2 regions of the Streptomyces sp. NPDC055400 genome follow, and region 1 is predicted to be linked to the other one. Evidence: riboswitches for the same ligand, from Rfam matches in the RefSeq annotation. Region 1 holds a riboswitch; the other holds the start of a gene.
What was found. A riboswitch is a leader RNA that binds a small molecule or an ion and turns the genes downstream of it on or off. The one in region 1 is predicted to bind thiamine pyrophosphate.

Region 1 (15,263 bases):
TCTCCACGGTCGCCTCGGTGTGCGAGCCGAAATTGATCAGATAGGGCGCGTGGACGTACGCCGGAATCCCTTCGGCGGCGCAGGCCGCGCGGAACTCCTCGTCCTGCTTCGGGTTGCCGGGAGGCGTCGCCCAGCCTCGCGGGTTGGCGACGAAGACCTGGACGGTCTCGGCCTCCAGCTCGCGCGCGTACGAGAGCCCTACGGAGGCCAGGCCGCCAGAGACGGGGACATGGCTGCCGACCGGGTTACGGGGGAGGGAATCGGTGCTGCTCACCGGTCAAGGGTGGCACGCGTGCGTGGGCGCTCCGTCAGCGGATCTGGATGGTGATCGTCGACCCCTTCGGGGCCTCGTCACCCCCCGCCACGGACTGCTTCTTCACGGTGTCGCCGAACAGGCCGAGCAGACCGCGGTCCTTCTCGACGTCGAACCCGCTGTCCTGGAGCTTGTGCTCGGCGTCGTCGACGCTCATGCCCACGACGTCGGGGACCTCGACCATGACCGGGCCCTTGGAGATCTTCAGCGTGACCGTGTCACCCTCGCCGAGCTGCTTGCCCTCGACGGGGGACTGCGCGGCGACGCTGCCCTTGTCCTCGTCCGAGTTCACCCGCGCCGTGGCGATCTCGGCCTTCAGGCCCGCGTCCTGAAGGTCGGCGATGGCGTCCGCCTCGGCCTCGCCCGTCACGTCCGGGACGTCCACCGCACCGCCCCTGCTGACCCTGAGCGCGACGGCCGAACCGGCCTTGCGGGTCGTGCCGGACGCCGGGTCCGTGGCGATCACCGACCCCTTGGGGACGTTCTCGTCGAAGTCCCTGGTGACCATGCCGGGCTCCAGGCCCGCGTCCTTCAGCCGGCGCTCGGCCCTGGCGAGGGGCGTGCCCTCGAGATCGGGAACCCGCACGGTCTCCGGGCCCAGGGACACCGTCAGATCCACCGCCCCGTTGTCCCGGATGCGGGCGCCCGCCCTGGGGTCACTGGCGATGACGGTGCCGCGCTTCACAGTGTCGCTGTACGCGCGCTTGACGTGCCCGAGGTCGAGGCCCGCGTCGCCGAGCCGCTCCTTCGCCTGCGTCTGCGTCTTGGCGAGCAGCGGCGGGACCTTCGTGAACTGGCCCGAGTTGATGTACCAGACGCCCGCGCCGAGGCCGAGGGCGAGCAGCACGGCCGCGACGGCAGCGAGCACACCGCGCCGCGGACGGCGCCTTTGGGAAGTTGCCGGCGGCGGGGGCGGCGTCTCGAAGCGGCTCGTGCGGTTCAGCTCGGCCTGCGGGTCCTGGTCGTCGGCGGGCAGCGGGAGCTGTACGCCCCTGGTCCGCAGCGCCCGCGGGATCACGCTCGTACGGTCGTCCGAGATGTCACGGTCCCCGAGGTCCTCGGGCCGTGCGGCCGGCGGCACCGCGTCGAGCTGTGCGTCGGTGAGGGCGGCCCTGGCCCCCCTGACCTGGGCGAGCAGCGCCACCGCGTCGTACGGCCTGAGATCGGGCACGCGCGCGGTCGCGGACGCGACGAGCGCGTCCAGCTCCGCGGGCAGGCCTGGCACGGACGCGGACGGGGGCGGCACGTCCTCGTTCAGGTGCTGGTAGAGGACCTGGGCCGGGGAGTCGCCCGAGTGCGGCTTGGCGCCCGTGAGCATCTCGTAGAGCACCACCCCGCACGCGTACACGTCGACGCGGGGGTCGGCGGTGCCCGACTCGATCTGCTCGGGGGCGAGGTAGGAGACGGTGCCGAGGACGGCGCCCGTGGTGTTCGTGACGGTGTCCACGGCCCGTACGAGGCCGAAGTCCGCCACCTTCACGCGGCCGTCGTCGCCTATCAGGACGTTCTCCGGCTTCATGTCGCGGTGCACGAATCCCGCGCGGTGCGCGGCGCCGAGCGCGGCGAGGACCGGCTCCAGGATGTCGAGCGCGGCACGCGGCCGCAGTGCCCCGCGGTCCCTCAGGACGTCCCGCAGGGTGCAGCCCGCGACGTACTCCATCGCCAGATAGACGTACTGGCCGTCCGCGCCCTGGTCGAAGACCCCGACCACATTCGGGTGGGAGAGCCGGGCGACGGACTTGGCCTCGCGGATGAAGCGCTCGACGAACGAGACGTCGGCGGCGAGGGCCGGGTGCATCACCTTGAGCGCGAGCACGCGGTCGAGGCGGGTGTCCACGGCCCTGTAGACCGTGGCCATCCCGCCGACCGCGATGCGTGCGTCGACGCGGTACCGGCCGTCGAGCACCTGCCCGACGAGAGGGTCCTGAAGGGTCGTGTCCACGCAGGTGAGTGTACGAGCCGCCGCCGACACCCGGCTGCGCAGTCGTCCACGGACGGCCGTACTGCAGCAGAGCTGTAACCGTGCCGTACGGCCCTCAGAACGCGGGCCGCTCCGGGTCGAGCGTGGCCATCCCGGACGCGGGCGACGAGGCCTCGGCGAAGTGCCTGCGGGGGATCCGGCCCGCCCGGAACGCCAGACGCCCCGCCTCGACCGCGTGCCGCATGCCCTCCGCCATCAGGGCCGGCTCCTGTGCGCGGGTCACGGCTGAGGCGAGCATCACACCGGCGCACCCCAGCTCCATCGCGAGCGCCGCGTCGGACGCGGTCCCGGCGCCCGCGTCCAGGATCACCGGCACGCGCGCGTGCTCGGTGATCAGCTGGAAGTTGTGCGGGTTGCGGATGCCGAGCCCGGAGCCGATGGGGGAGCCGAGCGGCATGACAGCGGCGCAGCCCACGTCCTCCAGCTTCCGCGCGAGCACCGGGTCGTCGTTCGTGTAGGGCAGCACGGTGAAGCCGTCGTCGACGAGGATCTCGGCCGCGTCCAGGAGCTCGATCGGGTCGGGCAGCAGGGTGCGCTCGTCCGCGATGACCTCCAGCTTGACCAGGTCGGTGCCGAGCGCCTCGCGCGCGAGGCGGGCGGTCAGGACGGCCTCACCGGCGGTGAAACAGCCCGCTGTGTTCGGCAGCACCTGGATCCCCAGCTTCTCCAGGACGGAGAGCACGGAGCCCTGCACGCTCGCGTCCACGCGCCGCATCGCGACGGTCGTCAGCTCCGTGCCGGACGCGACGAGCGAGCGTTCCAGGACGTCGAGGCTGGGCGCCCCGCCCGTGCCCATGATCAGCCGGGACGAGAAGGACGTACCGCCGATGACCAAGGAGTCGTCAGCCATGGGTTCAGCCTCCCTGGACCGCGGTGAGGACCTCGACGCGGTCCCCGTCCGTGAGTGCGGTGACGGCCCACTGCGCGCGCGGGACGACGGTTTCGTTGAGTGCGGCGGCGACCCCGGACGGCGCGGTGGTCAGCGCCGAGACGAGGGCGTCGAGCGTGGTGCCCGGGGCGACCTGGCGCCCCTCGCCGTTCACGGATACGTGGGTGACGGACACGGTCATACGGACTGCTCCACAGAGACGGGTGCGGGGACGGCGCCGAAGCGCCGCGGGGTGAAGGGGCGGGCCACTTCGGGGAGTTCGCCGGTGGCGAGGACGTGGGCCATGGAGTCGCCGGTGACCGGCGTGAGCAGCACGCCGTTGCGGTAGTGGCCGGTGGCGAGCAGCAGGCCCGGCAGGGCGGTCGGGCCGAGGATCGGGGCGTTGTCGGGAGAGCAGGGGCGCAGGCCCGCGCGGGTCTCCGTGAGCGGCAGCTCCGTGATGCCGGGCACCAGCTCGTGGGCGTCGCGCAGCAGCTCGTAGACGCCGCCCGCGGTGACCGTCGTGTCCCAGCCGAGCTCCTCGCTGGTGGCCCCGACGACGAGTTCGCCGTTGACCCGGGGCACCAGATAGAGGTTGCCGCCGCGCACGACGGCGCGCACGGTGCGGCTCAGGAACGGCGCGTACACCTTCGGCACGGTCAGGCGCAGGACCTGCCCCTTCACCGGGCGTACCGGCGGCAGCACGTCGTCCGGGACTCCGGCGAGGCGGCCGCTGAGGCTGCCGCCGGCGAGGACGACCTGGTCCGCGTCGAGCCCGGTGCCGTCGGCGAGGACCACGCCACGCGCGCCCTCGCGGACGACTGTCAGCCGCTCGGCCCACTGCCGGTGGAACCGCACCCCGGCCCGCTCGCAGGCCGCGACAAGGGCCTTCGCGAGGCGCCTCGGGTCGATCTGGTGGTCACCGTCGACGCGCAGGCCGCCCCGCACGGACGGGGCCAGCATCGGTTCGAGGCGCCGGCACTCACGGCCCGACAGCCACTCCGACTCCAGGCCCGACTTGCGCTGGAGGGCGTGCAGTTCCCGAAGGTGCGCGCGGTCGTCCGCGTCGAGCGCGACGGCGAGGGTGCCGGACGCGCGGTAGCCGAGGTCGAGCCCGGTGGCCTCGGAGAGCTCGGCCGCGAACGCCGGATAGCGGCGCGCGGACTCCACGTTGAGCCCGAGGAGGGTCCGTTCGGCCTCTCCGTAGTGCAGTTCGGTGACGGCGGCGAGCATCCCGGCCGCCACCTGAGCGGCCCCGCCGCCCGGTTCGGGGTCCACGACCGCGGTGCGCAGCCCCCGCTGCGCGGCCCGCCACGCGGTGACGAGACCGATGATCCCGCCGCCCACGACCAGGACGTCGGAGCCTTCCGGGCCTTCTGAAGTACGCGACATGGGCGTCCAGCCCCTCCCTTCGCCGGCATGACCCGGATCAGGTTCGTACGGTCGGAGGCCGTCACAGCCTCCCTCTCAGCCCGGTGCGTCCGGGCTCCCGCGAGTGCTTTACGGTGGCCACCCTAAACCGTTCCCCCGAACCTCAGTAAGGGAGCCCGCCCGCATGGCCCGCTCGCTCGACGGACTCGTCCTCGCCCCGGTCGCCGACCAGGCCCCCGGTCAGGTGGGTACGCGGACGCGGTTCACGTACCACGAGGAGGACGGCCGGATCTGGGCCGAGTACGCGGGCGGGGACGTCGTGCGCGGCCACCTCGTGGGCATCCGTGAGGGCGACCGGATCGACTTCAGGTACGTACAGCTGAAGACTGACGCGACGACCTCCTCCGGGCACTGCGTCTCGCTCGTCGTGGACCTTCCCGACGGGCGGGTGCGGCTGGACGAGACGTGGGAGTGGGAGTCGCAGGCGGGTAGCGGGACGAGCGTCGTCGAAGAGGTCCCGGGCGCCTGACGGCGGGAGCACGGACGGCCGGAGCGGTCAAACCGGCGGCCGGTGTGGAAGACGTCACGGGACCGGAGTGACGCGGCCCGCTGACTGACTGAACGTCAGGTGCATATGGTGATCCGGTGAGCGAGCAGACCCAGAACCAGGCCCCGGTGCCCCGGGCAGGGCGGCACGTCGTCATCGTCGGAGCCGGGATGGCGGGGGTGCAGACCGCCGTGGCCCTGCGCGAACAGGGCTTCACCGGCACCGTCACGCTGATCGGCGCGGAACCCCACCAGCCCTACGACCGGCCTCCGCTGTCCAAGGCCGTCCTGCTCGGCAAGGCCGAGGGTTCCGCCTTCGACGTGGACTTCGAAGCCCTCGACATCACGCTCGAACTGGGCCGCGAGGTCACCGGCGTACGCCCCGCCGAGCACACCCTCGACACCGCCACCGGACCCGCCCCCTACGACGTCCTCGTCCTCGCGACCGGCGCCGAGCCCATCCGGCTGCCCGGCACGGAGGACATCCCCGGTGTCCATCTGCTGCGCACGCTCGACGACGCCGAACGCCTGCGCCCCGTCCTCGCCGCGCAGCGCGCCATCGTCGTCGTCGGCGCGGGCTGGATCGGCGCCGAGTTCGCCACCGCGGCCCGTGAGGCCGGATGCGCGGTCACCGTCGTCGAGGCGGCCGGGCGGCCGCTCGCCGGAGCGCTGCCCGAGGAGGTCGCCGCCCCCATGGCCGCCTGGTACGCGGACGCCGGGGCGGAACTGCGCACCCACGCGCGCGTGGAGCACGTCGAGCCGGGATCCGTGGTCCTCGACGACGGCACCCGGGTGCCCGCAGGCGCCGTGGTCGTCGGCATCGGGGCCCGCCCCGCCACCGGCTGGCTCACCGGCTCCGGCATCACGCTCGGCGCCCACCGAGAAGTCGTGGCGGACAACCGCCTGCGCACCTCCGAGCCCGATGTGTACGCCGTCGGCGACTGCTCGTCCTTCCCTTCGGGCAGATACGGCGAGCGCCTGATGGTCCACCACTGGGACAACGCGCTCCAGGGCCCCCGCACGGTCGCCGCCAACATCATCGGCGAGAACCCGGCGACGTACGACCCCGTGCCGTACTTCTGGTCGGAGCAGTTCGGCCGCTTCGTGCAGTACGCCGGACATCACGCGGCCGCCGACACCACCGTGTGGCGCGGCGACCCGCAGGGCGCGTCCTGGAGCGTGTGCTGGCTGCGCGAGAGCCGGCTCGTCGGCGTCCTCGCCGTGGGCCGCCCGCGCGACCTGGCCCAGGGGCGCAAGCTCATCGAGTCGGGCGCCTGCCTGGACCCGCAGGTCATCGGCGACCCCGCCCGCCCCCTGAAAGCCGCTGTCGTCTGACCGCCCCGCCGGGGCGACCGGGCCTTTTGCGCGGCTGCGTTTCCCACTGTCAGTCCGGGATGGCACGCTTGTCCTGTGACCGAGATTGACGCAAAGATCGATGCTCTCGTCCCCGAGTGGCTCACCCTCCCCGACATCGCCGAGCAGTTCGGCGTGGAGGTGACGCGCGTGCGGCAGCTGGTGAAGGAAGGCCAGGTGATCGCCGTACGCCGTGGGGAGAACAGGGCGCTGCACGTGCCCGCCGCCTTCATCGACGGCGACAAGGTCGTCAAGGGCCTCACCGGGACCCTGACCCTGCTCAGGGACGACGGCTACAACGACGAAGAGATGCTCGAGTGGCTCTTCACCCCCGACCCGACCCTGCCGGGCACCCCCGCGCAGGCGCTGAGCGAGAATCGCGGCACGGAGGTGAAGCGCCGCGCCCAGGCGCTCGCCGTCTGACCTGACAACCGTCCGGCGTGCGGGCCGCGCTCACCGCGGCCCGCCCGCCACCGACCAGGGGGGACTCACCCATGGCCATGGCCGCAACGCAGCGCGCCCAGCTCGCCGACGCCCGGCTGTACCTGTGCACGGACGCCCGCAAGCGCCAGGGCGACCTCCCCGAGTTCCTCGACGCCGTCCTGGCGAACGGCGTGGACATCGTGCAGCTGCGCGACAAGGGCATGGAGGCGGGCGAGGAGCTGGAGCACCTGGCCGTCTTCGCCGACGCCGCCGCCCGCCACGGCAAGCTGTTCGCGGTCAACGACCGGGCGGACGTCGCCCACGCCGCCGGCGCCGACGTCCTGCACCTGGGCCAGGGCGACCTGCCGGTCGCGGCCGCCCGCGCCATCCTCGGCGAGGACGTCCTGATCGGCCGCTCCACGCACGCCGACACGGAGGCCGCCGCGGCCGCTGTCCAGGACGGCGTGGACTACTTCTGCACCGGCCCCTGCTGGCCGACCCCCACCAAGCCCGGCCGGTACGCGCCCGGCCTCGACCTGGTGCGCTACACGGCCTCGCTCGGCACGGACCGCCCCTGGTTCGCGATCGGCGGCATCGACGCGGGCAATCTGGACGAGGTGCTCGAAGCGGGCGCAAGCCGCGTCGTCGTGGTCCGCGCCATCACCGAGGCGGACGACCCGGGCGCGGCGGCGGCCGACTTCGCGAAGCGGCTGCGTACGGCCTGATCCGTTCGGTCGGGCCCCGCCAAGACGTGTGTCCGCTGGGTGGACGGGGATTAGGGACAGAGCCCTCCCGTGGCTAACCTGCCCATATGGCCCTTGGCACCGCTTCCACCAGGACTGATCGCGCACGCACCGTGCGCGACATGCTCGCGACCGGCAAGACGACCTTCTCGTTCGAGTTCTCGGCGCCGAAGACCCCGAAGGGTGAGCGGAACCTCTGGAACGCGCTGCGACGGGTCGAGGCCGTCGCGCCCGACTTCGTCTCCGTGACGTACGGCGCCGGTGGCTCCACCCGCGCGGGCACCGTCCGCGAGACCGAGCAGATCGTCGCCGACACGACCCTGACCCCGGTCGCCCACCTCACGGCCGTCGACCACTCCGTGGCCCAACTGCGCAACATCGTCGGCCAGTACGCGGACGCGGGCATCAGGAACATCCTCGCCGTGCGCGGAGACCCGCCCGGCGACCCCATGGCCGACTGGGTCGCGCACCCCGAGGGCCTGACCTACGCCGCCGAACTGGTCCGGCTCATCAAGGAGGCGGGCGACTTCTGCGTCGGCGTGGCGGCCTTCCCCGCGATGCACCCGCGCTCCGAGGACTGGGACTCCGACGTCCGCCACTTCGTGGACAAGTGCCGGGCGGGCGCGGACTACGCGATCACCCAGATGTTCTTCTACCCGGAGGAATATCTGCGGCTGCGCGACCGGGTCGAGGCGGCGGGTTGCGACACCCCCGTCATCCCGGAGATCATGCCGGTCACGAGCGTGCGCATGCTGGAGCGGCTGCCGCAGCTCAGCAACGCCACGTTTCCGCCCGCCCTGAAAGAGCGCATCCTCACAGCCAAAGACGATCCGGCGGCTGTACGCTCCATTGGCATCGAGTTCGCGACGGAGTTCTGCGCGAAGCTGCTGGACGAGGGCGTTCCGGGTCTGCACTTCATCACGCTGAACAACTCCACGGCGACACTGGAGATCTACGAGAATCTGGGCCTGCACGACCAGCGGGCCTGACCCGGCCGTATTCCACCAGGGGCGGCGGCCGTACGAGAGGGGCGTACATGGGCTGGACGGTCCTCTACATCGCGTTCGGAATCGTCGCGTTGTGGCTGCTCGGTGAGGTACTGCTCCAGTACAAGGCGAGGCTGCGCTTCCGGCTGCTCGCCTTCGTCGGCTTCGTCGGCGTCGTCCTCGGTGTGCTGATCCCGTCGGTGATCGTCATCGGGATCGGTGCCATCACGTTCGCGGTCGGCCAGACGTATGTGACGCTGTCGTTCCGCAGGGGCTTCTCCACGGGCTGGGCGCTCGGCGGGAACCCTGGCGCGAGCAAGCGCCGCAAGCTCAGGGAGCCGGTCCACCAGGACCCGGTCCTGGAGGTCTCCGACCTGGAGTACGAGTCGGCCGCCCCGGACGCCCCCGAGCCCGAGCACGAGTCCGCGGCCGAGGCGACGTCGGTCTACGCGCCGCAGCCGATGCCCGACGACACCGGCCAGTACGGCGTCTACACCCCGGCCGCCGCCCACACGGACTCTGCCGCACAGGGCTACGCCTACGACGCGTACGCGGGCTACGACCAGCAGCAGTACGGCTACGACAACGGCCAGCAGCAGTACGCCGCCTACTCCGACCCGTACATCGGCACGCAGACCTACCCGGCGCAGCCCCAGTACGACGACGCGTACGGCACGGGACAGCAGTACGGCGACCCGTATGCGAACGGCGGCTACGGCATGGAGACGCCGCCCGGCGGGGTCTGGGTGCCCCAGCAGCGCACCGGCGACGACCAGCACCAGCAGTACGGCGGCGAACTGCCCCCGGAGCAGCCCTACCCGTACGAGCAGAACGGCCAGGGCGGCTACGACGGCGGCTCCGGCTACAACGAGCAGCAGCAGTACCGCTACTGAACCCGGCGGGTGTCGCCCGTCACTGCGAGCCGCGGAAGTCCGGGCCCTCCACGATCAGCCCGGCCGCCAGCGCGCCCGACATCCCCGCGTGCGGCAGCCCGCCGCCCGGGTGCGACCAGCCGCCGACGGCGAGCAGGCCCGGAACGAGCGTGCTGTTGGACGCGTGCAGGAGCCGGCCGGAGGCCGCTGCCAGGGCGGGCGCGGGCACCGAACCGCCGTCGGCTCCGGTCGCCTCGGCGACATCCGACGGCGTGCGGACCTCGTGCCACAACAGGCGGTCGCGCAGCCCGGGGACCGCCTGCCCGGCGGCGTCGATGACCCGCTCCACGTCCGCGTCGGTCACGCGCGCGCCGTGCGCCACCGTGACCACCAGCGTGACCACCTCATGGTCCGGGTCCGGCACCACGGAGGCGTCGTCGGGACGCAGGACCGTGACCGTGGGCCGCTGCGCCACCGCCGTGCCCCCGCCGAACAGCGAGGCCAGCTCGTCCTGCCGGTCCGCCGCGTGCACGACCGTCCGGTGCGGGGCGTCGCCGGGACGCGCGCCGCGCAGCGCCAGGAACACCGTCAGACGGCTCGGCAGCGCCGACTGCGGCGCCACGTCGTCCTCGCCCCTGAGCGCCCGCCCGGGCAGCAGCGCTTCGAGGACGCCGGGCGCCACACCGGCGACCACGAAGTCGGCCTCCACGACCCTGCCCCCGGCCAGCTCGACGCCCGCCGCCCGGCCGTCCTTCTCCACGATCCGCGCCACCGGCGCGTCGAACTCGAACTCGACCCTCCGCCGAAGACACCGCTCGTACACGGCCCGCGCCAGCTCCCGCATCCCGCCGCGCACCGCCCAGGTGCCGAACGTCTGCTCCATGTACGGCAGCACGGCCGCGCTCGCCGGAGCCGTACGCGGATCGAGGCCGCACGCGAGCGCGTACTGCTCGAGGAGCGCGACTAGCCGCGGGTCCCCGCCCAGCTCGAGAGTGGCGACCTCGGAGAGCGTCGTCGCCGACAGGTCCTTGCGCAGCATCCGGCGGCGGACCACCGCGGGGTACGGCTCGCGGTCCGCGAGGATCCGCCAGTTCGGCCACAGTGGCTCTTCGAGGAGCGGGCGCCGGGTGCGGTCCCAGGCCTCGCGCGCCCGGTTCATGAACGCCGACCAGTGCGCCCCCGAGCCCTCGCCGAGCGCCGCGTCCAGGGCGTCGGCGATGCCCGCGCGCCGCGCGTTCGCCAGGTCGACCGCCGTGCCGTCCGCGAAGACGTGCCGCACGGCGGGCTCCACCTGGGTCAGCCCGACCGCGTCCTCCAGGGGTTCCTTGCCCGTCTTGATGAACAAGTCCCGGTAGACCGCGGGCAGGTGGAGCAGCCCCGGGCCCGTGTCGAACGAGAAGCCGTCCCGGGCGAAGCCGCCGAGCGCCCCGCCGTACGTCGACGCGCGCTCGTACACCGCCACCCGGTGGCCTGCCACGGCCAGCCGGGCAGCGGCCGCCATCGCGCCCATCCCGGCGCCGATCACCGCAATCCGTGCCATGTCAGCGACTTTATCGGCCCCCACTGACACCCTGGCCGACAGCCCGCCCGGGGGCCGGATCAGCCCGGCGGCGCCCCGGGGTGGTCCGCGATCCGCCGCTCCTCGCGCCGTTGCGCCCGGCGCCGCAGGAACCGCCGGATCCGCGAGATCAGGAAGTACAGCATGAACAGACCGAGGAAGAGCAGGACGGCGGCGATGATCGCGGCCGCCTCGGGATGGAACATGGCGAACGTGATGATCCCGGCGACCCCGAGGTCCTCGGCCGAGCTCACCGCGAAGTTGCTGAACGGCTCGGGCGAGGTGTTGATCGCCATGCGTGTCCCGGCCTTCACGGCGTGGCTGGCCAGCGCCGTCGACCCGCCGACCGCGCCCGCGGCGAGGTCGGACAGCGACCCGCTCTGGCCGGCGAGCAGCGCGCCCACCACCGCACCCGACACCGGCCGGATCACCGTGTGCGCGGTGTCCCAGAGCGAGTCCACGTAAGGGATCTTGTCGGCGACGGCCTCGCACAGGAACAGCACCCCGGCGGCGATGAGCACGTCGGTGCGCTGGAGCGACTCGGGGACTTCGTCGGTCAGCCCGGTCGCGCCGAAGACGCCGAGGAGGAGGACCACCGCGTACGCGTTGATCCCGCTCGCCCAGCCGCTGGTGAAGACCAGGGGGAGTACGGACACGGACGTGATCGTAACCAGTCGGGAACTGCGCGTCCTGGGCCTGAGCACCCAGGCCTGAGTATCCGTACCTAGTACGTGAGATGAGTAGCTGCGCGGATGGGGTCCGACCTGCGCGGACGGGAGAGTGGAGGCACGGAAGGGGGCGCGGCGCCGGTACCGCCGACACGGGGCGGCGGAACAGCGCTTCGCCCCCTTGGCCGCTCCTCCCGCCACGGCGGGGCGAGGTCCGGGGGCCCGCACGACCGACGGGCCCACGGGGGAACACGGGGGATACGGGGAACACGGGGGACGCGCCGGTCCGGTGAGGCCTGAGAATTCGGGCCACGCCGGACCGGCGCTCCGTTGTCTCCCCTTCGCGCTCGGGAGCGGTCAGCGGCCGCCCGTCACGCGTCCCTGGAGCAGCCGCGACAGCGCCGCGTGGACGTCGTCCAGGGAGCGCTCCGGCTGGAAGGCCTGCCAGTCGAGCGCGGCCACCAGGACCATGCCGACCAGCGCGGCCGCCGTCAGCGGGATGTCGATCTCCTCGCTCAGCTCACCGCCCTCGACGGCGTCCCGCAGCACGTCCTCCACGACGGCGACGGCCTCCTGCCTGACCACGGCGAGGGTGGACTGCCAGGCGCGGTTCGTGCGCCACAGCTCGGCCACGTACAGCTGGGTGAAGGCCGGATAGCGGTCGATGAAGACGAGGCCGGCCCGGATCATCGCGTCCAGGGCGTCGATCTTGCTGCCGCCGCTCGCGGCCGTCTTCTCCGACGCCTCGCGCAACGAGGCGGTGAGAAGCCCGACGCCGTGCCGGAGCAGCTCTTCGAAGAGCACCGACTTGCTGGCGAAGTTGTAGTAGACCGTGCCTTTCGCGACCCCGGCACGCTCGGCGATCTCGTCGACCGTGGTGGCCGAGAACCCCTGCTCCGCGATGAGCGTGACCGCGGCCTCGTACAGCTTCTGCCGGGTGGCCTGGCGCCGTGTGCTGCTTTCCATACCCCTGATTCTCACAGGCGGCGGTGCGGGTGCGCTCACAGGCTGAGCTCGGGGTGCAGCCGGTCCAGTGTCCACACCTGCTTGCCGCGGGCGCTCAGCGCCGTCAGGGCCAGCGCGCCGGCCGTGAACGCGGCGAGCACGGCACACGCCTGCCACACGGGTCCGAGGCCGCCGCCCGAGATCAGTCTCCGCAGCGCCTCGACGACGTACGTCATCGGCAGGAAGGGGTGGATCGCGTTGAAGAAGCCGGGGCTCGTCTGCACGGGATACGTGCCGCCCGCCGACGTCAACTGGAGCATCAGGACGGCGAGTACGAGGATCCGGCCCGCCGCTCCGAAGCGGGCGTTCAGCCACTGCACGATCGCCGCGAAGCACGCCGTGACGAGGAACAGGAAGCCGACCGTTCCGGCCGCCCTGACCATCTGGAGCCCCAGCGCCCAGTGCAGCACGGACATCAGGGCGGCCACCTGGAGCACCCCGAGCGCGGCCACGGGCAGCCAGCCGGCCAGCGCGATCCGCCAGGCACTGGCGCCCGCGGCCAGTGCGCGCCGGTTGAGGGGCTGGATCAGCATGTAGGCCACCATCGCGCCGACCCACAGGGACAGCGGGATGAAGTAGGGGGCGAATCCGGTGCCGTAGTTGGGCGCCTTGTGCAGGGACTGCGAGGCGAGCTGGACCGGGTCGGACATGACGCCGGTGCGCTGGTCGCGGTCCTTCTTGTCGTAGTCGGGGATCTGCTTCACCCCGTCGTGGAGCCCGCCGGCCAGCTCTCCGGAGCCGTCGGCCAGCTGGAACATGCCGCCGTTGAGATCGCCGGCGCCCGTCTTCAGCTTGCCGACGCCCGTGTCGAGGTCCGCCGAGCCCGTCTTCGCCGTGCCGAGCCCGGTGTGCAGTTGCTTGGCACCCCTGGCGACCTGGCCCGCGCCCTTGTTGAGGGCATTGATCTTCGAGACGGCGGTGGCCACGTCCTGGTCGAGCGTCGGGGCGTGCTCGGCCAGCGCCTCGGACTGGTGCTGGAGCGTGGCGAGATGGCGGTCGAGGGTGTCCAGGTCGCCGTGGTCGTCCTCGATCAGGACGTTCAGGTCGTCGGCGACCTTCGCCACGTCGGCCGCCGCCACCTTGGCCTTCTTCAGGTCGGGGCAGGCCGCGTCGGGCAGGGGCAGGGTCTCGCAGCGCGCCTTGTAGACCGCGTCCAGGGCTTCGGACCCCGCGTGCGCGCCCTTGGCGGCCGTCGGCGCCGTCTTCACCAGGACGTCGAGGTTGTGCCGGATGCCCTTCGCGGAGTCGGCGACGAGGCGGGCGGTGTCGCCGATCGCCTTCTTGTTGTCCTTCAGGAACGGGCGCACCTGCCCGGCGACGCCGTTGACCTTGTCGGCGAGGAGCTGGGTGCCGTCGGAGACCTGCTTCGAGCCCGACTCCAGGTCCCCCGCGCCCTTGTTCAGCTTCTTGATCCCGCCGGCCAGCTCACCGCTGCCCTTCTTGGCGTCCTTCAGACCGTCCGCCAGGTCCTTGGCCCCCTTCTTCGCCTTGCCGATACCGCCCTTGAGCTGGTCGGCCCCCTTCGCGGCCTTCTTGGTCGCGTCGTGGATGTCGGAGAACGAGATGAAGATCCGGTCGAGGAACGAGCGCGACGCGTTGGTGGACGCGGCCGAACGCACCTCGGAGAACACCGTCCGCGAGATCTGCCCGACGATGTAGTTGTTGGCGTCGTTCGTCCGCACCTGAAGGGCGCCGGTCTCCGGGGTGTCCCCGGAGCTGGACGCGATGCGCTCGCTGAAGTCCGCGGGCATCGTCAGCGACAGGTAGTACGTCCCGTCCTCGACGCCCTTGCGGGCCTGCGCCGCGCTCACCTCGTGCCACTCGAAGGTCTTGCTGTCGCGCAGCCCCTCGGTGATGTCGTCGCCCGCCGCGACCTTCTTGCCCGCGGCCCGCGCCCCCTTGTCGTCGTTGACGAGCGCCACGGGAATCTTGTCGAGCCGCCCGTACGGGTCCCAGAACGACCACAGGTACAGGGCGCCGTACAGCAGGGGCAGCAGCAGGAGCGCGGCGAGCGCGGCGCGCGGCAGCTTCCCCCTGCCGAAGCGCCTGAGCTCAAGCGCGGCCAGCTTCGGCGAGCGCATCCGCCGTCTCCTTCTCGTCGGTCCCGGGATTCTCGGGGCTCTGCTCGTCCGCTTCGTCGCGGGGCGCCGTCGATACGACGACCGCGCCCTTCGGCGCCTCGCTGCACACCGCCACGACCGTCGTGCCGGACTGGGCGACGGACCTCAACAGGTCCCAGACCTGCGTCCGTTCGGCGTCCGAGAGCTTCAGGTCGGTGTCGTCGACGCCGAGCAGCCGCGGCCGCCCGATCAGCGCGAGGGCCACCGACAGCCGGAGCGCCTCGATCCGCTCAAGGTCGCGCACGGCGGTGCGGGTGCCCTTCGGCAGCGCCCCACGGTCGAGGCCCGCGGCGGTCAGCGCGGTGTCGATCCGCAGCCGCGAGGCGGCCGCACGCTCGGCCCGTGGCCGCAGCAGCGTCCGCAGGGAACCGTCGAACCGCCGCTGCAGCAGCGCCCGTTCGCGCAGATGCTCCTCCACCGTCAGCGCGGGATCGAGGTCGGTGACCCCGGGCACAT
Region 2 (15,263 bases), on a different contig from region 1:
GCCGCGCCTCGGTCCTGAGGACAGCTCGCCCGTCGGCGTGATCGAGGCCAGCAACCGGGCCTACTTCGAGGCGTACAAGCGCAACGCGAAGCTCATGCTGATCCTCGACCAGGTCGCGGCCGGCGACTCCGGGTTCCGGGAAGTGCGCCGGCGCCGGAGCCGCGCGTTCGCCGACCGCAACGCGCGCGCCATCAAGGACCTCCAGGACCGCGGGCTCGCGGACCGCGGCCTCGACCCCCTCATGGCGGCGCGGGCGCTCTCGGGCATGGTGAGTCGCATGGCCTACTACGCGTACGGGCTCGGTGAGGAACACACGCTCGACGAGCTGGTCGAGACGTCCACCGCGCTCTGGGCCAACGCCCTCAAGCTCGACAGGAACGCCAGGTAGGGAACAGAAGGCGGATCCGCCGCGGCGTTCGGCTTCCCGGTTGCTGCCCGGACATGGTGTGGCCCCTCTTCCCTCACCCGCGCCGCGACACCCGTACGCCGTGTCGAATCGCACGGCGGCCGCGTGTCCACTACCGTCTCACCGCGCTCGGGCGCTCGCCCGAGCAGCCGCCGGCCAGGTCCGCGCGGGCCATCGAGAGACGGGAATGCCGCCGATGAGCTCGGGGTTCGACGGGCAGACAACCAGCGGCGAGGAGCTGCACACACCGCTGCGCGACTTCCTGCGCACCGAGACCGGCAGCGCCTCCGTGCTGCTCGTCGCCGCGCTCGCGGCACTGGCCTGGGTGAACATCGGACCCGGCACGTACGAGGAGTTCTGGGGGACGCACTTCTCCGTCCGTATCGGGTCCGCCGGGGTATCGCTCGACCTGCGGGAGTGGGTCAACAGCGGCCTGATGGCGTTCTTCTTCTTCGTCGTCGGCCTGGAGGCGCGGCGCGAGTTCGACATGGGGGAGCTCCGCGAACGCCGGCGCGTCACGCTGCCCCTCGTCGCGGGACTCAGCGGCATGGTCGTCCCCGTCGCCGTCTACCTGGCCGTCAACGCGGGGCAGAGCACCGCCCACGGCTGGGGCGCCGCGATGTCGACCGACACGGCCTTCGCCCTCGGCATGCTGGCGCTGCTCGGCAACCGGCTGCCCGGCGGGCTGCGCATCTTCATCCTGACCGTGGCCGTCGTCGACGACTTCGTGGCGCTGATCATCATCGCCGTCGCCTACAGCGGAGACATCGCCGTTCCCGCCCTGCTGGTGGCACTCGGCCTGTTCGGCGTGATCCTGCTGGTACGGGCCACCGGGACCCGGCTCGGCTGGGTGTATGTGGTCCTGGCCGCCGCGGCCTGGGTGGCGCTGCTGGAGTCGGGGGTGGACCCCGTCGTGATCGGCCTGGCCATGGGGCTGCTGACCTTCGCGTATCCGGCGAGCCGTACCGCGCTGGAGCGGGCGAGCGGCCTGTTCCGGCTCTTCCGCGAGCAGCCGACCCCCGAACTGGAGCGGTCGGTCCGCCGGGGCCTCGCGTCGGCCCTGTCCCCCAACGAGCGGCTGCAGCGCCTCTACCACCCGTGGACCAGCTATGTGATCGTGCCGCTGTTCGCCCTCGCCAACGCCGGCATCGAGCTCAGCGGCGGCGAACTGGCCCGCGCGTTCGCCTCGCCGGTCACCCTCGGCATCCTCTTCGGCTACGTCCTGGGCAAGCCGCTCGGCATCGTCGGCGCGTCCTGGCTGACGACCCGGCTCAGCCGCGGCCGGCTGCGCCCGTCCGTCGGCTGGGGCGCCACTGCGGCCGGGGGAACCATCGCAGGCGTCGGATTCACGGTGGCCCTGCTCATCGCCACCCTCGCGTTCGACGGCGACCGGCTGGCCGAGGCGAAGATCGGCATCCTCAGCGCGGTCGTCGGCGCGTTCCTGATGACCTGGCTGGTCTCCTGGGTCATCGGACTCCTGCCCCGCCCCACCCGGATGAGGGCTCTCCTCGGCACGGCCGAAGCCATCGTCGACCTGGCTGTGCCGGTCGACCCGGAGCGCGACCACGTGCGCGGACCGCGGCACGCGCCCGTGACGGTCGTCGAGTACGGCGACTTCGAGTGCCCCTATTGCGGACAGGCCGAATCCGTCGTGCGGGAACTCCTCGCCGGCTTCGGCGACATCCGCTACGTCTGGCGCCACCTGCCCCTGAACGATGTGCACCCGCACGCCCAGCTCGCCGCGGAGGCGGCCGAAGCGGCGGGGAAGCAGGGCGCGTACTGGGAGATGCACGACCTGCTGTTCACCCACCAGGACGCCCTGCGGGCCGCCGACCTCCTGAAGTACGCGGGTGAACTCGGTCTGGACACCGACAGGTTCCACAAGGATCTGCGGGCCCACAGCGGCGGGGGACGGGTTGCGGAGGACCTCGAGTCGGCCGACCTCAGCAGCGTCTCGGGCACCCCCACGTTCTTCGTCAACGGTCGGCGCCATCATGGGGCGTACGACATCGACGGGCTGTCGGCGTCGGTGCGCGCGGCGAAGGAGCGGGCGGTGCTGGCCGGCAGGCGCGGGTCGCGGCGTCAGTAGTTCCAGGGACGCTTCTCGCCGGGCCGGATCTCGGCCGCGATGTCGTCGCCGAGCCGGGCGACGGCGGTACGTCCCTCGATCTCCGTCAGCCACGGGTGCGGGAGGTGCACGTCACCGTGAAGCGCGCCGAGGATGTTGCCGCACACGGAGCCCGTGGAGTCGCTGTCGCCCGAGTGGTTGACCGAGAGCAGGAACGCGGCCTCGATCGGGGTGCGCGGCGGCTTCGGGTTGCACACCGTGCCCTCCTTGCCGACGTGGAAGGTCTGCGGACGGGTGCGGGCCATCGCCGCGTACACCCCGATGGCGAGGGCCTCCTCCGCGACCCATCCGGCGCCGAGCGTCTCGACCCTCTCCGGGGTCGCGTCGCCCGCCTCCTCGGCGAGCGCGACGGCCCGGCCCAGCGCGGCCGTGGTCTCCTCGTGGCCCCGGTAACCGGCGAGCAGCCGCAGGGTGCGCAGCACCGCGCCCTCCAGGGACTCGCCGTCGACGAGGTGGCTGATGAGGGCGGCGAACGCACCGGAGGCGAGGTAGCCGGTGGGGTGTCCGTGCGTGATCTGGGCGCACTGGGCGGCGAGTTCGAAGGACCGGCGGGCACCCAGGTCCGTCAGGCCGAAGGGCGCGGAGCGCATGACGGCGCCGCAGCCCTTGGAGTCCGGGTTCACCGGCCCCGGCTCACCGGTGGGCTTCCCGTACGGCTCGGGGGCGAAGCCCGCCTCGATGCCGCTCAGGCAGGCGTTGCCGGGGGCGCGGCGCGCGTACAGCCAGGGCTCGTGCCGCAGCCACCCGATGCGGTGGCGCAGGTCGTCGGCGGGCGGCGGACCGGGGTGGTTCTGCGTCTCCAGCCACCGAAGATACGCGTCGCGCACGATGTGCGCCTCCGCGCCGCCGATGCCGCGGTCCCGGGTGCGGCAGTACCCCCGCAGATGCCCCTCGGCGGTGAACAGGGTCATCTGGGTGTCGTCGCTGACCCGGCCCGTCACACCGTCGGCGTCGGGCACCAGGCCGGTGACCCCGGCCGGGCCGTGTGTGGCGCGGATCGCGTCGAGGGAGAGGAACTCGACGGGGTACCCGAGCGCGTCACCGATCGCGCCGCCGAGGAGACAACCGCGTACCCGGCTGCGGTGGACTGCGAGATCGGCCCAGGATCGGGTGTGCACGGTGAACTCCATGGTGGTCGGTCAGCAGACGGCGCACCCCATCGTCGCCGCAGTGTGCTCCGCCGGAACGGGAGCCCCGTCAGTGCGCGGAGGCGGCGGGCGACGGCGCGCCCGTGGGTGTGGTCGCGGCGCTGTCGTCGGGGGCGAACCACGCCATGCCGATCAGGAGGGACGCGACGAAGAGAGCGGCGGCGGCGATGGCCCCGATGGTTCTGGGTCTGCGTCTCGCCGCCGCCATGACGCCGCCGCGCCGGACCGCCCCGCGGTGTGACGTCCGGCCGGACGACGGCAGCTGATAGGTCGTGGAGGTGGTCCGGATCTCCGGGGCGGCGTGACGGTGCGGCACGGGCGCAGGGGCGGGGGTCACCGGAACGGGCTCCGGGAGGGGTTCGGGACGGCCCTGCCAGGCATCCGTACGGAACCAGTCCGTGACCTCCTGGGCCGTCGGCCGGTCCTCCGGCTGCTTGGCCAGCAGGCCGAGCAGATAGTTCTCGAACGACGGGGGCAGCCGGACGCCGAGCCGCCCCGGGGCCACGGGCGCGGCGTCCACGTGCTGGTAGAGCAGGCCGGTTGCCGTGTCGGCGCGGAACGGCGGGTTTCCGGTGAGGAGTTGATAGAGCACGCAGCCCAGCGAGTACACGTCGGACGGCGGGCCCGCGTTCTTGCCGAGGGCGCGCTCGGGCGCCAGATACAGGCCGGTGCCCACGATCTGCCCGGTGGTGGTGAGCCCGGCGGCGGGATCGTCCAGGAAGCGGGCGATGCCGAAGTCGCCCAGCTTGACCGTGCCGTCGGGGGTGAGCAGCAGATTGCCCGGCTTGATGTCCCGGTGCACCACGCCCTGGCGGTGGGCGGCCGCGAGACCGGCGGCCGCGCCGGTCGCGATGTCGGCCACGCGCTCCGGCGTCAGCCGCGCGCCGCCCGCCGTCTCGTGGGCCAGACTGCCGCCCTCGACGAGTTCCATGACGAGGTAGAAGCGTTGCTCCCACGAGCCGAAGTCGTAGACACCCACCACGTGCGGATGGCTGAGCGACGCCGAAGTCTGCGCCTCCATGCGGAATCTGGCCGCCGCGGACGGATCCGCGTCCTGCGCGAGGAGCAGCTTCACGGCCACGGGCCGGCCGAGCATCTCGTCCGTCGCCTGCCACACCTCACCCATACCGCCGCGGCCTATCGCCTTGTGCAACCGGTACCGATCCGCCAGCAACAACCTGCGCACCACCCTTGAGAGACAGCCCCGTCAAATTGGTTGCCACGGAACGTACTTCGCCCCGCGCGAGCGCGAGGACGAGCGGGAGGGGTGTGGCGGGATCAAGGATAAGGCGCGCGGAGAGCCGGTGATCACACTTCGCCGGGTGGCTCGTACAGAAGGCGAGAGGTGGTGATCACACCGGGCACTGTGCTTCCTAGGGGGCGCCTGCACGAGTACGGGCCAGGGGGCCGTGCCGCAGGAGTTCGGCCAGGCCCTGGCGCGTCGCGGCCAGCACCACGCGGTCCTCCGGGCGCAGCAGGTAACCGGGGTGAAGGTCCCACACGAGACCGGTGGGGCGGTCGGGGTCGTCGTCGGCGGGGGACGCGGCCAGGTCGGGGCGCCGCTCGCTCGGCGCCGTCGCGTCGAGCGCGATCACCCGCCAGGCACCGGCCCGGAACGAGTCGGCGACGGTCCGGCCGTCGAGCAGCGGATGTCCCGCCACATCGAGGGCGGCGAAGAGCAGCACGCTGCGCTCGACGGGGATGGCGCCTAGGATCTGGCGGCCCATCATGGCGCCCGCGAACGCGGGTGCGGCGAGCGTGGAGACGCTCCGGCTGCGGGTCAGGGCCCGGGGATGCGCGGAGCGGAGCGTGCGGTAGACGGCGGTCGCGAAACCGTCGTCGAACAGGCGCAGCGCCACCCGCAGATCGGGCTTGACCGACCGCGCGTGCAGCGCGGCCTCGAGGTTGGTGATGTCACTGCTGGTGAGGGCGAGAAGGGCGTGGGCGCGGTGCACCTTGGCGGCCTCCAGGACTCCTTCCTGGGTGACGTCGCCGATGACGGTCGGCACGCGCAGGCGGCGGGCGAGGGCGACGCCGCGGGCCTCGGGGTCCTCCTCCACGCAGACGACGGGGATGCCGAGTTCACGCAGTCGGGCCAGCACCCGGGTGCCGATCTTGCCGAGACCGAGGAGCACGACGTGACCCGACAGGCCGCGCGGCGGGCGGCGCAGGGCCGATGCCGTACGGAAGGTGCCGAGCGCTTCCAGGACCGCCGCGAGGAGTACGGGCAGAAGGAGCAGTCCGGCGAGCCCCGTGAGGAGTTGGAGGAGCTGACGGGCGAGCGGCTCCCCGATGGCCGGGTCGTCGATGGCGAACAGGTCGAGGAGCGTGAGGTATCCGGCGTGCAGCGGGTGGCCGCCGGTGGTGGCCCAGGAGGCGACGGCCAGGCCGAGGACGCTCGTGACGAGACCGGCGAGGGACCAGCGCAGCCGGCGCGAGAACAGCGAGCCGAGGGGCATACGGCGGCTGCTCGCACGGCCGTTGGGAGTGGCGACCGTGGGGGAGACGGCCTCCAGGACCACCGTGCCACGCCCGGTCGCGGCGGCGACCGTGCGTTCGTCGGGCAGCAGCAGCGGGCCCTCGGCGCCGCCCACGTCCGAACCCTCGGCGCCCGCCGGGTCGTTGGCGGTCGCGGACAGCAGGGCGAGGGTGCACAGGCCGGGGTCGGCGACCTCGCCCCGGCCCGGCGGGGTGCGCTCCACGGCGCGCAGCAGGAGCCCGTCGGCCTGGACGACCTTGCTGGTACCGGCGACGGCGGTGGCCGCGAGCGCCGGTGCGGCGGTGTCGGCGTCGGACAGGACGGTCGTCGTGGTGTCCAGTGCCTCGGGGTCGACGCCGGGGGCGGACAGCGCGGCGGCCTGGTCGAGGAGGTGTTCCAGGTGCTGGCCGAGCTTGCGGTTGTAGAGCCGGATGACCAGGCGCAGCTGGGGGTTGAGACGGCGGGCGGCCAGGGCGGCCCGGATGTTGGTCTCGTCGTCGCCGTGTACGAGGGCCAGCGCGGCGGCGTCGGCCACACCGGCCTCGGCCAGCGCCTCCTCGTCGAGTTCCGGCGCCTCCATGACCCGCGGCGGCGGAACGCTGTCGCCGGCCACGGTGGACACGGTACGGCTCATGACCGCCTGCATCCGCGAGAGCAGGGCGGCGGCCCGCGCCCGTCCGGCCGGACCGGCGCCCTGCCTGGTGACGCGTACGGAGGGCACCACGACGGTGACCCGCTCGCCGTATACGGCGCGCAGTTCGGCGGCGAGCCGCTCGGCGAGCGCGTCACCACCGCACACGATCATGTGGCCGGTCGGCGGGGCCTGTTGAGGCTGGCGGGGCAGGGTGGTCATGGCAACAGTCAAGTGGACGGGAGGGCGGGCACGCACGTCGGGCCCTGATTGTGTGCAGGTGGGCGTGTTGAGCGCACCACGTGCCCTAGTCCCGTCCCTCTGTGGCCACGGACCGGTCGCCCGGCAGGCGCCACCCGTGGTCCACCGGCCCGATGCCCGACCCCAGTGCGAACCCGGCGGCGATCGCCCCCGTGACGTACTCCTTCGCCAGCCGGACGGACTCCGGCACGGGCAGGCCGTGGGCGAGGCCCACGGCGACGGCCGACGCCAGGGTGCAACCCGTGCCGTGCGTGTGCCGGTTGTCGTGGCGGGGAGCGCGCAGCCAGTGCTCCTCCGTGCCGTCGGTGAGCAGGTCCACAGCCGCCCCGGGCAGGTGGCCGCCCTTGACGACCACCCAGCGCGGGCCGAACGACAGGAGCCGTGCCGCGGCCCGGCGCATGCCGTCGTCGTCCGTGACGGCGAGGCCGGTCAGCTGCGCCACCTCGTCCAGATTCGGCGTGGCCACCGTCGCGACCGGCAGCAGCTTCGTGCGTACGGCGTCCAGCGCGTCCTCGGCGAGCAGTGGATCGCCGTGCTTGGAGACGCTCACCGGGTCCACGACCACGGGGGCGTCCGTGCCGGCGAGCAGTTCGGCCACCGCCTCGACGAGGACCGGTGACGAGAGCATCCCGGTCTTGACCGCCTGGACGCCGATGTCGTCCACGACGCTGCGGTACTGCGTGCGCACCGCGTCGACGGGGAGTTCCCACGCTCCCTGGACCCCCAGGGAGTTCTGCGCGGTGACGGCCGTCAGGACGCTCATGCCGTGGGCGCCGAGCGCCAGCATCGTCTTGAGGTCGGCCTGGATCCCGGCGCCACCGCCCGAGTCCGATCCGGCGACGGTCAGGACGCGGGGCGGCGCGACGCGTCCGGTGCTCGCGGGCGCGGTCATGTGCGGGCCTCCTCGTGCGGTGCAGTCTGGGCGTCAGCGGTCGGGCGGCGCAGCCTCAGGGGCGCGTACACGACGAGCGCGGCGACGAAGGCCACGTAGTACGCGAGGTCGGCGCCGTGCAGGGACTTTGCGACCGGGCCCACGTACAGGCCGCTGTCCATGAACGGGACCGCGGCGGCGAAGGCGGCGACGAAGGCGAGGAGCCCGGGCCACCAGGGCTGCGGCCGGGCGGACTCGGCGGCCAGGTCGACCGGCGCGCCGCCCCGGGCCCTGGCGCGCGCGAACCAGTCGACGGCCACGACAGCGACGAAGCCGGGGATCCAGTAGCCGACGAACAGCAGCACGTTCTGGAACCGGGCCGTGGTGTCGGCGGCGTGCATCCACAGCACCAGCGGGAAGCCGAGCACCGCGGCGAGCGCCGCCGCGAGCGGCCGCGGGATCCGGATGCCTATGGTCTGCAGGGCCAGCGACCCGCTGTAGTCGTTCATGGCGTTGCTGCACAGGGCCGCCAGCGCCACGGCGAGCAGCCCGAAGGAGCCGAGAACGCCCCCGCCGAGCAGCTCGTCGACGCCGCGTGCGGTCTGGTCGGTGAAGACGGAGGCGCCCCACAGCCCCAGCGCCTGGACAGCGACGAAGGAAACGGTGACGCCGAGGAGCGTGAACCAGAACATGCGCTGACGGGATGTGGCCGCCGGCAGGTAACGGCTGAAGTCGCTGGCGTAGGGGGCCCAGGACAGGGACAGGCTGAGCGCGATCGTGCTGGTCAGGACGAACGCGCCGGCCCGGTCGGCGCCGTGCGCGGCTCCGTGGGTGACCGGGTGGACACCGTCGAGAAGCTTGACGGCGAGGACCACGAAGGCGGCGGCCAGCACGAAGGTCATCAGCTTCTGGAGCCGGTGGACGGCCTCGTAGCCGAGCACGCCCAGCGCGCCCTGCGCCAGCATCATCACGAGCACGCCGACCCAGAACGGCCAGCCGCACAGCCGGGCGAGCGCGTCACCGCCGAAGAGGCCGATCAGCGCGTCCCAGGCGACCGACGACAGCCACTGCAGGGCGCCGGGCACCGCGACGGCCCGGCCGAACGCGAGCCGCGCCAGCGGGAGCTGCCCCGCGCCGGTCGCGCTGCCCCACGTACCGAGATACGCGGTGGGCACGGCACCGACGAGGGTGCCGATGACGACGGCGGCCAGCGCGGTGCCGAAGTCCAGGCCGAGTGCGATGCCGACGGTGCCGGTGAAGACGCCGGTCATGGTCAGGTTCGGGGCGAACCACACGGTGAACAGGCGTCCGGCGCCGCCGTAGCGGTGGGTCTCGGGGACCGGCGCGATCCCGCGCGCCTCGACGCGCAGATCACCGGGCGCGGCGGGCATGCGCCCGTCGAAGACGGAGCGCGGTCCGGTGGTCCCGGTGCTGCTCGGGGCATGGGGCAACGACATTGGCTGACATCCCTCCGCCAGTGCTAACTGGTTCAGGTTCGACGGGTGTGATCTCAGCCCTCGTGCGGGGCACCCCGTGTCCGGTACGTCGGCAAGGGTAGCTTCCCTGTTCGAGGAGGCAACCCCGGGGGAGGGCGGCGTCCGCCGCGTGGACGGCGCGCACCCCGCCGCGCGTAATTCGTTCGAGGTGCGCGGCGCACCCCCGTACCGTGATCGATCCGAAGATCGCGGACGGCGCGGGCACACGTGACCGGCGGCTCCGCGACCGCAGGGACACGCGGAGGACGGGGAACGATGAAACAGCGTCACGGTGGGGCCGATGAACGGTTCGGGGCCGTCGCCGACGTGTTCGCGCGGAACTTCGCGGAGTTCCCCGAACTCGGCGCCACCGTCACGGTGTTCGCCGGCGGACGGAAGGTCGTCGACCTGTGGGGCGGCGTCGCGGACGAGCGGACCGGGCGCGCCTGGGAACAGGACACCGCCGTCCCCGTCTTCTCGGTCGCCAAGGGTCTGGTGAGCCTGAGCGCGCATCTCCTCGCCCAGGAGGGCCGGCTCGACCTCGACGCCCCGGTGAGCCGGTACTGGCCCGAGTTCGCGCAGCAGGGCAAGGAGGTCATTTCCTCGCGCATGGTGCTTGGGCACCGAGCAGGCGTCCCCGCCCTCGACCGGATGCTGTCCTTCGAGGAGATCGCCGAGTGGACGCCGGTGATCCGCGCGATCGAGGAGCAGAAGCCGCTGTGGGAGCCGGGCACCGCGTACGAGTATCACGGCCGTGTCTTCGGATTCCTTGTCGGCGAGGTGATCCGGCGCATCACGGGCCTCACGCCGGGCGCGTACGTCCGCCGAGCGGTCGGTGACCCACTCGGGCTGCGGGCCTGGATCGGTCTGCCCGCCGACGAGACGGAACGCGTGGCCCGGCTCGTCGAGGCCGAGGGGCGGCCCGGGATGCCCGGGCCCGAGCATCTGCTCACGCGCATCGTGACGATGAACGGCGCCCTGGTGTTCCCGGGCCTCGACGAGCCGCATGGCTGGAACGACCCCGCGCTGCACGCCATGGAACTCCCCGGGGCCGGCGCCGTCGGCTCAGCGAGCGGACTCGCCGGGCTCTACGCGGCGGCTGTCACCGGAATCGAGGGCCGCGAACGGCTGCTCACGGAGGCGACGGTGAGCGACGCGCTGCGCGAGCTGTCCTCCGGCGAGAGCTGGCTCGGTTTTGACGCCGGAGCGCGCTGGGGCTCGGGCTTCCTGCTCGACTCGCCGTCCTTCCGTCCGATGCTCGGTGACCGCAGCTTCGGCAACGACGGCGCCGGAGGCCAATTCGCCTTCGGTGACGACGAGTTCGGGGTCGGCTTCGCTTATGTGGCCAACCGCATGATCGGCCACGGAGACGCCCGCGCCAACCGTCTGATCACGGCTGTGCGCGAGTGCCTCGGGGCGTGACGCCGTCGCGGTGGGGGTGGGGAGCCCGTCGCCCCACCGCGTCCCGTCGCCTTCACCGCGTTCAGACCCTTGTGCGCCCCTGAGCCGTCGCCGACGTGTCGGGCGCGTGGGCGACCACGGGCCCGCCCTCGACGAGCCGCCGGATCCCCGGCGTGGCGACCGCCGCGATGGCCATGGCGGCGACCAGGAACCACAGCCCGCCCACGGCCGACCCCGTACGGTCGACGACCACGCCGATTCCCATCGGCCCGAAGCCGCCGCCCAGGTTGCCGACGGCGTTGATCACCGCGATGCCGGACGCCGCCTGAATACCCGTCAGGAAGCGTGAGGGGAGCGACCACAGCACCGGCTGCCCCGCGAAGATGCACATCGCCGCAAGGCTGATGAAGGCCATCTGCAGTACGTGGTTGCCGGTCAGGGCGCTGGCCGCGAGACCGAGGGCGCCGACGGCGGCGGTGCCCGCGATCCACGGATAGCGGGTGCCGCTGCGGTCGGCGAGCTTCGGCACGACGTACAGGCCGATGGCCACGAAGACGTACGGGATGGCGGTGATGAAGCCGGTGGCCGTCGTGGAGAGGCCGCCGAAGCCGTCGACGATCGTCGGCAGCCAGAAGCTCAGCCCGTAGGCGCCCAGCGGGAAGCACAGGTAGAAGAGCGACAGCAGGAGTACGCGCTTGTCGCGCAGCGCGCGCAGCGGACTGCCGTGTCCCCGCTCGCCCAACGCGTCGGCCTCGGCGGCGAGTTCACCGGCGATCCACGCCCGCTCCTCGGCCGCCAGCCAGCGTACGCCCTCGGGACCGTCGGGCAGGAGCCGCAGGGTGACGAAGCCGAGCACGATCGCCGGCAGGCCCGTCGCGATGAAGATCCACTGCCAGCCTTCGAGCCCGAACGTGCCGTCGAGGTCGTCGAGCGCGCCCATCACGGGGTTGCCGATGATGAAGGCGAGCGGCGCGGACATCATGAACCAGCCGGTCATGCGGGCCCGGTAGCGGTACGGGTACCACTTGGTGAGGTAGTAGAGGACTCCCGGGTAGAAGCCGGCCTCGGCTACGCCGAGCAGGAAGCGCGCGGCGTAGAACTGCCAGTCGTTGGTGACCAGCGCCGTCAGTACGGTCACCACGCCCCAGCTGAGCATGATGCGGGTGAACCAGCGGCGCGCGCCGAAGCGGTCGAGGTAGACGTTGCTGGGCACCTCGAAGATCGCGTAGGCGATGAAGAACGCCACCTGGCCGAAGGTGAACGCGGCGTTCGACAGGCCGAGTTGGTCCTGGAGCGTCAGCTTGGCGAAGCCGACGTTGGACCGGTCTATGTACGCCACCAGATACAGCAGCACCAGGAACGGCATCAGCCGCCAGGTCACCGTTTTCATGACTGTCGATTCCACGGCTCTCCCAGGTCGATCGTGCCGGATCCGCGTCGATCCTCTGGACACGCCGGGGACCGTATCGTGATTTGATAGCACCATTGAAGGGGTGCGTCGGACACGGCTTGATCACGGCCGCGGTCACGGCCCCGGCATCGCACCGGAAGGACCACACATGGCCGCGCTCGAACCCACGCCCGCCGACAGCGAGGTGCCGCTGCGCTCCCGCGCCTGGTTCGGCGACGGCGGCAAGAACGGCTTCATCTCCCGCCACCATCTGCGCGCGATGGGCCGCGGCGGCCACAACTTCGACGGCCGCCCGGTCATCGGCATCTGCAACACCTTCTCCGAACTGACGCCCTGTAACGGCCACCTCCAGCTCATCGCGGACGCCGTGAAGCGCGGCGTCCTCCAGGCCGGCGGCTTCCCCCTCGAATTCCCCGCCATGTCCCTGGGCGAGCCGTTCCTGCGTCCCACCTCGATGCTCTACCGCAACCTCGCCGCGATGGAGATCGAGGAGCAGATACGCGCCAACCCCCTCGACGCCGTCGTCCTGCTCACCGGCTGCGACAAGACCAGCCCCGCCGCCCTCATGGGCGCCGCGAGCGCCGGTGTCCCCGCGATCGTCTTCACCGGCGGCCCGATGCTCAACGGGCGCTTCCAGGGCCGTAATGTCGGCTCCGGCACGGACATCTGGCGCATGACCGAGGAACTGCGGGCCGGGACCATCACCCAGGAGGAGTTCACCGAGTTCGAGAGCTCCCTCAACCGCAGCGCCGGTCACTGCATGACGATGGGCACCGCCTCCACCATGGCGTGCCTGACCGAGGCCCTCGGCATGATGCTCCCCGGCGGCTCGGGCCTGCCCGCCGTCGACGCACGCCGCGGCACCCTCGCCGAGGAGACCGGCGCCCGCGCCGTCGTACTCGCCGGCAGCGACCTCACCCCGGGGCGCATCATGACGCGCGCCGCCTTCGAGAACGCCGTCCGGATCAACGCGGCCATCGGCGGCTCCACCAACGCCGTCGTCCACCTCCTCGCCATCGCGGGCCGCCTCGGCGTGCCGCTCGCCCTCGACGACTTCGACCGACTCGGCGCCGAACTCCCGCTGCTGATCGACCTGATGCCGTCGGGTCGCTTCCTCATGGAGGAGTTCGCGTACGCCGGCGGACTGCCCGCGCTCGTCAACGACCTGCGCGACCAGCTCCACCGCGACACGGTCACCGTCACCGGACGCGGCCTCGTCGACAACTGCGAGGGCGCGCAGGTCCACGACCGTGAGGTGATCCGCCCCATGGACCGCCCGGTGCAGCCCGCCGGCACCGGCACCGCCGTCCTGCGCGGCAACCTCGCCCCGAACGGCGCCGTCATCAAGCAGTCGGCCGCCGACCCGAAGCTGCTCAGCCACACCGGGCCCGCGCTCGTCTTCGACTCGCTGGAGGACTACCTCGCCGTCGCCGAGGACCCCGACCTGGACGTCACCGCCGACACCGTCCTCATCGTCCGCAACACCGGCCCCAAGGGCTACCCCGGCATGCCCGAGGTCGGCAACCTCCAGCTCCCGAAGAAGCTCCTGGACGCCGGAGTGCGCGACTTGGTCCGCATCTCCGACGCCCGCATGTCCGGCACCGCCTTCGGCACCTGCGTCCTGCACGTCGCGCCCGAGGCCGCGGTCGGCGGCCCGCTCGCCCTCGTACGCACCGGGGACGACGTACGCCTCGACGTGCCCGCGCGACGCCTCGACGTACTGGTCGAGGACACGGAACTGGAGCGACGCCGCACCGAGTGGCAGCCGCCGGCACCGCCCGCCGACCGCGGCTGGACCTACCTCTACACCCAGCACGTCACCCAGGCCGACACGGGCGTGGACCTCGACTTCCTGGTCGGCGCCAGCGACTCCGCCCCGCCCCGCCAGGCCTTCTGAGGACCCGTCATGAGTGATGAGATATCAGGGACGTTGACGGAAGATACAGAGAAGTTGACGAAGGACGTCGACGCCCTCGTCCGGGGCGTCTCGCCCGTACTCGAAGTCCCCTTCCACGACGACGGCGCGCTCGACCCCGACGGCTTCGCCACGGTCGTCGACCGCGTCCTCGCCACCGGCGCCGGCTCCGTGATGTTCCCGGGCTTCGCGAGCGAGTTCCACAAGCTCGACGCGGGGGAGCGGGACCTGCTCACCGGCCTGCTCCTGGAGCGCACGCGCGGCCGCGCGGACGCCGCCGCGATCGTGTCCGTCCCCGACCACGCCACCCGGCACGCCGTCGCCCAGGCCGTCGGCGCCGCCGAGCGCGGGGCCGACGCGGTCAACGTCCTGCCGCCGCACTTCCTCGGTCCCTCACGGGACGCCGTACTCACCCACGTACGATCGGTGCTCGCCGCCGTCGACCCGCTGCCCGTCGTCGTCCAGTACGCCCCTGCCCAGACAGGCACCGCACTGGACGCACCCACCCTGCACACCCTCGCCGCGGAACACCCCAACCTCCGCTGGGTGAAGGTCGAGTCGGCCCCGCCCGGACGCCTCATCGCGGCACTCGCCCAGGGAGAACGCCCGCTGCCCGCCCTCGTCGGCTACGCCGGCCTCCAGCTCCCCGACGCCCTGCGCCGCGGCGCGATCGGCGTCCAACCGGGCTGCTCCTTCACGGAGTTGTACGTGGAGCTGTGGCGCCGCTGGGAACGCGGCGACGAGCAGGGCGCCGTCGCCCTGCACACCCGCATGACGCCGTACCTCTCCTACTGGATGCAGGGCGTCGAGCTGATCGTCGCGGCCGAGAAGGAGATCTCCGTGCGCCGCGGCTGGTTCGGCTCCGCGCACTGCCGGGCACCCGGGCACACCCTGGACGGCGAGGAGACCGCCATGATCGACCGGTTCTGCGCCGAGTTCGCCGAATTGGTGCCTGAGCTGCTGCGATGATGCCGCGGGCACGCCACACCCGGTGCTCCGATTCCCACCGGAGGTGTGACAATCGACAACGCACCGGACGGGATCACCGGCACACGATGCACACGACGACCCAGGGAGTGGCGTGGAACTTCAGGGCCTGCACGGGCAGGTGGTCGACCGGATCGGCCTGTCCCTCGC

Region 2: linked by a shared signal. The riboswitch ahead of ACWIGU_RS15340 (purine-cytosine permease family protein) and the one ahead of thiO (glycine oxidase ThiO) in region 1 are both predicted to bind thiamine pyrophosphate.

What each region holds. Positions count from the first base shown of each region.
Region 1 covers NZ_JBSHLM010000007.1:391,853-407,115, reverse strand. The annotation lists gene ACWIGU_RS21275 (deoxyribonuclease IV) at 1-274, opposite strand, end outside; gene pknB (Stk1 family PASTA domain-containing Ser/Thr kinase) at 309-2,255, opposite strand; gene ACWIGU_RS21265 (thiazole synthase) at 2,350-3,144, opposite strand; gene thiS (sulfur carrier protein ThiS) at 3,149-3,364, opposite strand; gene thiO (glycine oxidase ThiO) at 3,361-4,554, opposite strand; TPP riboswitch at 4,552-4,665, opposite strand; gene ACWIGU_RS21250 (hypothetical protein) at 4,718-5,062, shown strand; gene ACWIGU_RS21245 (NAD(P)/FAD-dependent oxidoreductase) at 5,179-6,414, shown strand; gene ACWIGU_RS21240 (Rv2175c family DNA-binding protein) at 6,490-6,855, shown strand; gene thiE (thiamine phosphate synthase) at 6,933-7,580, shown strand; gene metF (methylenetetrahydrofolate reductase [NAD(P)H]) at 7,667-8,587, shown strand; gene ACWIGU_RS21225 (hypothetical protein) at 8,635-9,477, shown strand; gene ACWIGU_RS21220 (phytoene desaturase family protein) at 9,497-10,996, opposite strand; gene ACWIGU_RS21215 (DUF4126 domain-containing protein) at 11,056-11,670, opposite strand; gene ACWIGU_RS21210 (TetR/AcrR family transcriptional regulator) at 12,040-12,648, opposite strand; gene ACWIGU_RS21205 (YhgE/Pip family protein) at 12,684-14,768, opposite strand; gene ACWIGU_RS21200 (ATP-binding cassette domain-containing protein) at 14,740-15,263, opposite strand, start outside.
Region 2 covers NZ_JBSHLM010000005.1:253,361-268,623, reverse strand. The annotation lists gene ACWIGU_RS15370 (TetR/AcrR family transcriptional regulator) at 1-388, shown strand, start outside; gene nhaA (Na+/H+ antiporter NhaA) at 594-2,495, shown strand; gene ACWIGU_RS15360 (ADP-ribosylglycohydrolase family protein) at 2,489-3,652, opposite strand; gene ACWIGU_RS15355 (serine/threonine-protein kinase) at 3,732-4,808, opposite strand; gene ACWIGU_RS15350 (potassium channel family protein) at 5,056-7,014, opposite strand; gene thiD (bifunctional hydroxymethylpyrimidine kinase/phosphomethylpyrimidine kinase) at 7,100-7,945, opposite strand; gene ACWIGU_RS15340 (purine-cytosine permease family protein) at 7,942-9,381, opposite strand; TPP riboswitch at 9,374-9,468, opposite strand; gene ACWIGU_RS15335 (serine hydrolase domain-containing protein) at 9,676-10,821, shown strand; gene ACWIGU_RS15330 (MFS transporter) at 10,883-12,190, opposite strand; gene ACWIGU_RS15325 (IlvD/Edd family dehydratase) at 12,360-14,108, shown strand; gene ACWIGU_RS15320 (dihydrodipicolinate synthase family protein) at 14,118-15,095, shown strand; gene ACWIGU_RS15315 (FadR/GntR family transcriptional regulator) at 15,208-15,263, shown strand, end outside.